DNA from 3 places in the Clostridium algidicarnis genome. Region 2 is predicted to be linked to each of the others. Evidence: riboswitches for the same ligand, from Rfam matches in the RefSeq annotation. Region 2 holds a riboswitch; each other region holds the start of a gene.
What was found. A riboswitch is a leader RNA that binds a small molecule or an ion and turns the genes downstream of it on or off. The one in region 2 is predicted to bind thiamine pyrophosphate.
Positions count from the first base shown of each region.

Region 1: it holds a riboswitch for thiamine pyrophosphate, as region 2 does, so the genes downstream of both, tenA (thiaminase II) here and thiT (energy-coupled thiamine transporter ThiT) in region 2, are expected to answer to the same signal.
Region 3: it holds a riboswitch for thiamine pyrophosphate, as region 2 does, so the genes downstream of both, thiW (energy coupling factor transporter S component ThiW) here and thiT (energy-coupled thiamine transporter ThiT) in region 2, are expected to answer to the same signal.

Region 1 covers NZ_JNLN01000001.1:1,491,206-1,494,493, forward strand. Annotated here, with positions in the region: gene BV55_RS0107320 (ABC transporter ATP-binding protein) at 1-547, opposite strand, end outside; gene tenA (thiaminase II) at 651-1,310, opposite strand; TPP riboswitch at 1,413-1,523, opposite strand; gene BV55_RS15110 (C40 family peptidase) at 1,672-3,288, opposite strand, start outside.
Region 2 covers NZ_JNLN01000001.1:1,225,786-1,229,073, reverse strand. Annotated here, with positions in the region: gene dhaL (dihydroxyacetone kinase subunit DhaL) at 1-334, shown strand, start outside; gene dhaM (dihydroxyacetone kinase phosphoryl donor subunit DhaM) at 395-784, shown strand; gene thiT (energy-coupled thiamine transporter ThiT) at 955-1,608, opposite strand; TPP riboswitch at 1,667-1,767, opposite strand; gene BV55_RS15670 (hypothetical protein) at 2,452-2,610, opposite strand; gene BV55_RS0106115 (DUF3785 family protein) at 2,696-3,115, opposite strand; gene BV55_RS0106110 (CTP--phosphocholine cytidylyltransferase) at 3,137-3,288, opposite strand, start outside.
Region 3 covers NZ_JNLN01000001.1:1,789,687-1,792,974, forward strand. Annotated here, with positions in the region: gene mgtE (magnesium transporter) at 1-231, shown strand, start outside; gene BV55_RS0108615 (iron-containing alcohol dehydrogenase family protein) at 408-1,505, shown strand; TPP riboswitch at 1,538-1,648, shown strand; gene thiW (energy coupling factor transporter S component ThiW) at 1,722-2,216, shown strand; gene namA (NADPH dehydrogenase NamA) at 2,416-3,288, shown strand, end outside.

The DNA of each region.
Region 1 (3,288 bases), 270 kb from region 2:
TGAATAATATGGTTTTGTGAAATGTTGTCCACTGATCTAAAAGCCATTCTTGTAAGGAAATTTTAGTTATAGCATCTAGGGCGCTAAAGGGCTCATCCAAAATTAAGATTTCTGATCCTGTAAGAAGTGTTCTTATAAATGACACCCTTTGCCTCATGCCACCAGATAAATCTCTTGGATATTTATTTTTGTAATTTTCAAGACCAAAGGTATTTAAATATTCCTCAGCCTTACCTTTATTCTGTTTGTTTATTTCTAAAGGCAAAGCAGCATTTTCTAAGATAGTCCTCCAAGGAAGTAAAGAGTCCTTTTGAGGCATGTAACCAATGTAACCATCCATAGTATTAATATTTTCTCCATTAATAAAAACACTGCCCTTTAGAGGTTTTTCTAATTTAGAGATTAATCTAAAGATAGTGCTTTTTCCACAGCCACTAGCACCAACAATGCTAACAAAATCACCACTATTTATCTTAAAACTTAAATCTTCAATAATAAGATCAGATTGGTTTTCGTACTTAAAGCTTACGTTACAAAAATCAAGCATATAAAACTACATCTCCTTACATTTATTACCTCCACCTCTTACCTCCACCTCTGAGGTGCAGCCAGTTTTTACCTGCACCTCAGAGGTGCATCCATTTATTGGGTTAGGATTCTTTGTTGTATGACATGTCCCAAAACATATATTCATACTTACTTGTGGTTATGAATATTTCAGTTAATTTATTTAGGTCTTTAGCGTTCATATCTTTTGAGAGGCTGTCCACTAAATCTATAATCCACTGAGTAGCTTCTTCGTATTCTTTTGAAATATAGCCTCTTACCCATTCACCGTAAAATTCATTTTCTGTGGCTCCAGGAATTTTGCTTAAGTGTTTACCTATTTCAAGATAACTCCACATACAAGATAAAAGAGAGGTGGAAAGCTCGGCTAAACTTCCTACGTGTGAAACTGATAGCATGTAATGAGTGTAGGAAAGATTAGTTAAGGACTGCTTTGTGTTTCTAATTTCTTCTTTTGTTATGCCAAGTCTTTTCATATAAGACCTGTGTATGCTCATCTCTCCATTTAATATATTATCTACCATGCTAGAGAATCCTTGCATTACCTCTTCAGTATCTGCCTTAACTACACCTAAAGCGTAAATCTTTGCATAATCTAAAAGGTAAAGATAATCTTGAATCATATAAAATTTGAATTTATCTAAATCTAAGGTTCCATCACCTATACCTTTTATAAAAGGGTGGCTATAATAGGATGTCCAAATTTCCTCAACGTTTTCATAAAGATTTTCTGTAAATCTCATTTTATCTCCTCCTAAGTGCATATTTTAGAAACAAAAAAGTGCCAACCTCTAAGAGATCGGCACTGATATTTCTAAATATTGCTAAGTAACAGCAAATACTTTAAGTAAATACAAAGCCTCTCCCTACGCTGGCATTAACCAGATCAGGTTAGAAAGGTCTAAGAATCAAGTTCTTAATCTCAGCCAGCAACACCGGCCCCCTTGGACTATTATAAATTATATTCTATTTTACAATGTAATAATACTATAGAGATTGTATATAGTCAAATTTTAATCAAGACGCATTACCATTTAATGGGTGCACCTCTGGGGTGCATCCACTTTTTGGATGCACCCCAGAGGTGCACCCATATTTTCACAATTAGATTACTCTTCTTATTCTACCAATTTTGTACCAAGGCACGTCTGCGATTCTAATAAAGTTTCTTGTGTTTGGTGACTCTATCCATTTTCCGTCGCCTATGTACATGCCTACATGATTAAGGTTGCTAAAGAATAGCATATCTCCGGGCTTTACGTTGGCTTTGGATACTTCTACTCCATTAGTTACTTGGTCCCAAGTGGTTCTACCTATACTTACACCTGCTTGTCTAAATCCCCATTGCATAAGTCCAGAACAGTCAAATGCTCTATAACCAGCATCTATGTATTTACCTGGTATATCGTATTTGCCTCTCCTAGCATCATCTGGAAATCTTAGTATTAGTGAATTTAGTGAAGCTGTTGTTAAAAATTCACCAGAGCCTCCCCACACATAAGGACTTCCAATTTGAGCTTTCATTGCGTTAAGGGCAATGTTATAGACATTTGCATGGCCAGCAGGATCTTTTACTTCAGTACTATTTACTTTTTTCACATAATCTTTATTTACATAACCAGTTTTACCGGCATATGTGACTTTGTACCATTCTCCTGCAGTACCTATAATATTACAAGTTTCTCCTGGTAATATATAAGCTAGAACTTGACTATCATCTGAGGTGCTTGGCTTACTTCTCAGTCTTAAATTAGTACTAACATTATAAATCATACCCATACCTAGGTTTTCTAACTTTTCACCAGGAATTGCTGGTGTTGTGGGTTTTGTAGGAGTAACATCTGGAACTTCACTTCCTAAAACCTTAGCATAGTCCTTATGAATATAACCAACCTTATTATCACATTCAATAAAGTACCAGTCGCCGGATTTACTATTTATATTAAACTTTTGTCCACCTATTAAGTAAGAAACTATAGCTGAACTAGTGTTAGGTTCTTGTCTCATTCTTAAATTACTGCTTACATTAATAACCTCACCCTTAGAAGAAGCTGTTTCACTAGGCTTTTCTACTGGTTTTTCAGAAGGCTTAGGTTCTACTGGCTTTGTAGGAGCATCAGCATTAAGTTCCTTTACATAATCCTTATGAACATACCCAGTTTTGCCATTAAACTCAATAAGATACCAATCGGAAGTCTTACCTTTAATATCAAATTTTTCTCCACTATTTAAATATCCAACAACAGAAGCTGAAGTACTAGCAGAAGATCTCATTCTTAAATTACTACTTACATTAATAACCTCACCCTTAGAAGAAGCTGTTTCACTAGGCTTTTCTACTGGTTTTTCAGAAGGCTTAGGTTCTACTGGCTTTGTAGGAGCATCAGCATTAAGTTCCTTTACATAATCCTTATGAACATACCCAGTTTTGCCATTAAACTCAATAAGATACCAATCGGAAGTCTTACCTTTAATATCAAATTTTTCTCCACTATTTAAATATCCAACAACAGAAGCTGAAGTACTAGCAGAAGATCTCATTCTTAAATTACTACTTACATTAATAACCTCACCCTTAGAAGAAGCTGTTTCACTAGGACTTTCTACTGGTTTTTCAGAAGGCTTAGGTTCTACCGGCTTTGTAGGAGCATCAGCATTAAGTTCTTTTACATAGTCTTTATGAACATACCCAGTTTTGCCATTAAACTCAATAAGATACCA
Region 2 (3,288 bases):
TCTTAAGGACTTTTTAGAAATGCTTCAAGCTGCTTTAGATGGTGTAAAATTAAGAGGAAAGGCTGAAATAGATGATAAGACCATGGTAGATGCTATTGAGCCTGCATTAAATCAATTAAGAGAATCCTTAGCTAATGATGAAAGTCCAATAGATACCTTATTTAAAGTTAAAGAGGCTGCATATAAAGGTGCCAATCACACAATGGATATCATAGCTAAAAAAGGAAGAGCAAGCTACCTTGGTGATAGAAGCCTTGGACATAAAGATCCTGGTGCTGTATCTAGTGCCCTTATATTTGAAACAATCTATGACTTTGTTAAATCAAAAGGCTAAAATTAATATAATATATCTTACTTTTCAGGTAGTAGGTAATTTACAAAGGAGGTGCTAAACTTGGTAGGACTAGTTATAATATCTCACAGTAATGAGATTGCAGAAGGTACTAAAAAGTTAGCCCATGAAATGGCAAGTGAAGTACCAATAGCAGCTGCAGGTGGTACTGAAGATGGCCGAATAGGATCAGATATAAATAAGATTTTAGATGCTATAAATGAAGTATATTCTGATGAAGGTGTTTTAATTTTATTTGACCTTGGTAGTGCATTTATGAATGCAGAAATGGCTATTGAAATGCTAGATGATACTATGAAAGCTAATGTAGAAATACTAGATGTTGCTCTAGTTGAAGGAGCTATTACAGCTGCAGTAGAAAGTAGCATGGATAAAAATAGATCTGAAATAAAAGAAGCATTAAAAGGTTTATCTCTAGGTAAAATATCATAATTTTTTAAAATAGCCCTCTATTGAATTCAATAGAGGGCTATTTTTTTATATCTTTTATATCTTTTATATCTTTTATATCTTTTATATCTTTTATATAATAATAGTAATACTGAAAGACTAATATAATATCATGAATCCATAGGTTAGAGGTCCATAGACTTGTAACCTTTTTAATAAGCACCCTTTGAGATTTCAGTTCTTAGTCTCTTAGTTGGAAGAACAGCTAAAATTATCATAGCTATTATAGCTTCTGGTAATAAATAAGTTCCATTGTATAATATAGAATAAACTAAAGCATTTTGTTCTCCTGCATAGGAAGCGAAGAATATTACACCAGATGCAATGTGGCATAAAAATCTTAATGCTATAGCAACCAGTGCTCCAATAGATATATTATTCTTAAAATATCCTGCTACACCTAATACACCAAAGGCTAGTACATAATCAAGTAAAAGTTGCATTGGATGTACTACATAAGCACCTAGAAGCAAATCCATAACTCCAAATAACATTCCTGTAAGATAACCTACTCTAGGGCCATAAACATAGGCTATAAATATAATAGGTATCATGCTTCCAAGTGTAACTGATCCTCCCATTGGCATTTGCATTATTCTAAACATCTTAAGTACAATAGCAAGCGCTATGGCAATTCCTACATGAATTATAGTCCTTGTGGTAAGCTTTACCTTACTTATATATACAAAGACTATAGCTATTGCTAAAACTACTAGTAAAGTTAAGTATATCATAGGATTTGAGAAGACTTCCTTTAAAGACTCTCCAGCCTTTGGAGCTTTGAATTTAAAATTAAACCAATCCATTTATTAATCCCCCTTTAAATTTTTCAAAAAAAATAGACGCTGTAGAAAAACAGTGTCTTAATAACATTATCCGCTTTCCTACGCTGGAATTACCCAGTTCAGGTACAAGGGTCAGGAAAAAATTCCAATCTCAGCTTTAAAGCACCCCTAGCCTATATATTCTTTTGATTTCATTATACTATGTTTATCTTACTTATATCAATAGCTTATTTGAAGTTTAGGATAATTCTCACTTTAATTAATTATTTGTTCCACAAAAAAATAGAAGTTAGATATTATAATTCATAATGAATTAAAATCTAACTTCTATTTCTAATAAATGTTTCTTTCAATAGTACTCTCCTTAAACTGTATTTCCCTTGGTGTATCTAAGTTAGCCTAGTTTAAAAACTATTATAACTTACAAATATGCTAGGGTAAGCTAAATGTATACTTATCTATCTCTTAAATAATTGGTAAAATGGTCTTCACCTACTGCTAAAGGCAGCAACTCTCCAATTTTAAGAAAACTCGTTCTAATTTTTACGTATAAAAGATTAACTTTTAACTGAAAATTTTAGTTTAGTAGTTTAGTCTTAACTCTCTTGTGTACTCTCCCCACGCTTTCAATATTATTACTTCTAATTTGGGGGTACTACTTTCGTTGTTTAAAGATTTTGCTATATAATAAGAAATATTTCTTATGTTTATATTTTTATAATACTACTTTAAAATCCTATTGTCAATACTAATTATCCATTAATAATGTTAATACTTAATGGATAATTAGGAAATTTAACAATTACCTGCTATTATTTATGAAATATCCTGGCAATCTTTATTTATGAAATGCCCTGGTAGTTTTTATTTGTCAAATAAACCGCCTGTTTTCTTTGTACTTCTATTTGCTTTTCTGTATTCTCCTGTAGTCTTTTCAGCTCTTTGAGTTACGCCCTTTTTTAAGCCTTTTAATCTTTTTTCTTCAATAAGCCTTTTCATCATTTCAATATCTTTTTCTGACATATATAGTCCTCCGATTTAATTAAATATTTTTACTTCATTCTATATTATAGTTTATAATTAGCTTTATAGCTACAATATATATGTCCTATATGTCACATTGATTAATTTCTATAGAATAAGTTCCGCAACTCTCACAGACCATTATTATTACAATAAAGCTATTGTCTATCTTTCCAAGAGCTTTAAGTTCTGTAAAGGAAGTGTCTTCAAATTCTTTAGATATGTTGCTCATTACATATTCATTTTCTTTTGTGAATATAGTAAAGTGATATTCTAAAAAGTTAAAGTACCTTTTCTTTTCTTCTTTTCCAGCTAAACATATTTCGCAAGGAACACTATAATATTCTAGGTCAAAGTCCACCTCTTGGCTCTCATTTAAAAGAGTTAGAATATCTTCTATGTCTATTCCTGTAACTTCATTTTCTTCATCGTTTAATAGGTAATCAAATTTATCAAGAGATAATTCGTAGGTCTTACCATTAAAGTTAAATGTATAATTATTCATTTGAATCCTCCTATATTTCTTTTATTTTTTTAAGGTTTTTATAATTGTTTCGGCTTTATTAAGATCTTTTATGCTATCTATTTCAAACCAGGAATGAAGACTAGTTTTTTGTACCTTTACCTGTAGCTTAGATATTATCTTTGCTATAACATCATCCCAATAAACATTATCAA
Region 3 (3,288 bases), 560 kb from region 2:
CTAAGAATTTATTTCTTGGAAAAGGTAGACTTTTATGTGGCTTTAACTGTATGTTCTACTTTGTTTTTTACTGTAGTTATTGCAAAAGCTGTAGGAGGATTACTACCTATAATAGCAAAGAAGCTTAAAGTGGATCCAGCTATAATGGCAAGTCCGCTTATAACAACTATTGTCGATGCCTTAGTTTTAATATTATACTTTGCTACAGCAACAATGCTTCTTGGAATTTAGAAAGATCAAGTGATTCTTAGACATAGGTGGAGTTTGCTTATAAGGAATACATCTATCCATCAAAGTCTTAGAAGAACTTATCCTAGGGGCGTAGCAGCCGTCAACCCCCACCTTGAAGAGGATAGGGGTGTTACGGATGGTAGCCATCGGATAAAATTTTGAAAGGTGGAATAATCATGTTATTCAATTATTTTATGCCTACTAAAATATATTTTGGGAAAGATGTAGTACTTAAAAATAAGAATATACTCAAAGATTTTGGAAAGAAAGCTTATATTATTACAGGTAAAAGTTCATCAAAAGTTAATGGATCTTTAGATAATATGATAGAAGCTTTAGAATATAACAACATAGAACATATAATATTTGATGAAGTAGAAGAGAATCCTTCATTAGAAACTGTTGAAAAGGCTTCAGTAATAGGTAAAAATGAAAAAGTAGATTTTATAATAGGTATTGGAGGGGGATCCCCACTAGATGCTGCTAAAGCTATTGGAATTTTTATAAATAACCCTAACATAAATAAGGATAATATAAATGAAACAAAAGATTTAAAAAGTTTACCTATAATTGCTATTGCCACAACCTCAGGCACTGGATCTGAAGTCACACAGTATGCTATAGTTACTGATCATAATAATCAAACAAAAAAGAATTTAGGTCAAAGTGTTTTTCCAAATGTAGCATTTTTAGATCCTTCTTATACCATGAATATAGGGTGTGATGTAACAGTAAGCACTGCCATAGATGCATTTACGCATCTAGCAGAAGGTTATTTAAATAATAATGCAAGCGAACTTACGGATACCATGGCAGAATCGGGATTGCGTCTTTTTGGCAGGTGTTTAAAAGATATATTAGAAAATAATATAGATTACTCTACTAGGGAAAATCTTATGCTAGCATCTACACTTGGAGGAATGGTAATAGCTCAAACAGGTACTTCATTACCACATGGCATGGGCTATCCACTGACATATTTTAAAAATGTACCTCATGGAAAAGCAAATGCTTTATTGTATGGAGAATACTTAAATGTTTTTAAAGATAAAACTAGAGTAAATAAGGTTTTAAGTTTTTTAAATTTAAAAGACATAGAAGAGCTTAGTAGCATAATATCTAAATTAATGGATACTACCTTAGATATAACTGAAAAAGAGATACAGGTATATGCAAAAATAATGTGTAGTAATGAAGCTAAGTTAAAAAATCATCCAGAAAAGGTAGGCTATGATGAAATATATAACATATATATGAATAGTCTAATCAAGTGATTAGATAAAAGGGTAAGTTTTTTTAATAGAATAATATAACACAGGGGAGCTAGATAATCACTGGCTGAGAGTAAGAATGACTATTCTTAGACCCAAAACCTGAACTGGATAATGCCAGCGTAGGAAGTGTACTATAGTAATATTGCAAGATATATAGCACAGGCCGTACTGGTCTGTGCTTTATTATATTTTAATAAAGGGAAGAGGGGGACATAAATGAAAATTAAAAACATGACAATTTCAGCTATGTTTGTAGCAATTGGAGTGCTAGGAAGCCAAATTATATACATTCCAGTAGGCGCTTCAAAATGTTTTCCAGTTCAACATACCATAAATATAATTTCAGCTATTAGTTTAGGTCCTGTGTATTCTGTTGGAATAGCCTTCTCAATATCACTACTTAGAAATGTTCTAGGCATAGGATCTTTGTTGGCATTTCCAGGTAGTATGATAGGGGCATTGATTGCAGGATTGTTATTTAGAATTACTTCAAAAAAAGAAATGGCTATTTTAGGTGAGGTATTTGGTACAGGCATACTAGGGGGGATTATGGTTTTTCCTATAGCAAAGTTTATATTAGGTAAGGATGTGGCAGCATTATTTTACGTAGTTTCATTTTTAATAAGCACCATAGGTGGTAGTGGTATAGCTTATGCAATGCTAAAGGTTTTAGATTTAGGTAAGACAAGCAAAAAGATTTCACAAAAGTGAAATATAGGGCTAATTTTAATAAATAAAGGTGGTGGTTATGGGATAAATATACTTAAAAATGAGACAGAATATGGAGAATATTAAAGAAAGTTAAAATATGTACCAAGAAAGATAGATAGATACTTTACCTTATAACTGTTTTAGAGTAAAATTACAATAACAATTAGTTTTCAAAAATATATAGATAGAGGTGATATAAGTGAAGACCTTTGAGAGTTACAAATTAAAGGATATAGAATTTAAAAATAGGATAGTCTTACCACCTATGTGTATGTATAGTGCAGATGAAAACGGTATGGCTAAGATGTTTCATTTTGTACACTATACAGAAAGAGCTATCGGAGGAGCTGGACTTATAATTTTAGAAGCCACAGCAATTGCACCTAATGGAAGAATATCAGATAATGACCTTGGCATATGGGATGATAGTCATATAGAGGGACTTAAAACCATCGCAATGTCAGTAAAAGATAATGGTTCAAAGGTGGCTATACAGCTAGCTCATGCAGGAAGAAAATGTGAAGCAAAAGCTGACTTTATAGTAGCACCTAGTGATATTTCCTTTAGTGAAAAATATAGACAACCAAAAGCCTTATCAAAAGACGAAATAAAAGAAATAATTAAAGGATTTAAAGATGCTGCTTCTAGAGCAGATAAAGCTGAATTTGATATGATAGAAATTCACGGAGCACATGGATACTTAATAAATGAATTTTTATCACCATTAGCTAATAAAAGAGAAGATGAGTATGGAGGGAGTACTGAAAACAGAGTTAGATTTTTAAATGAAATATTAGATGAAATAAAAGAAGTATGGCCTTCAAGTAAACCTATAGGCCTTAGAGTTTCAGCATCTGATTATGCAGAGGGCGGAATAGATATAGATGAAATGATAAAAATAGTTAATCTTATAAAAGATAAGGTAGATATAATTCATGTAAGTTCAGGGGCTGTAGTAAACACAAGAATAAAAACTTACCCTGGATACCAAGTGAAATTTGCAGAAGAGATAAAGAACAACTGCAAAATACCAACAATTGCAGTTGGACTTATAGAGAAGATTGATATGGTT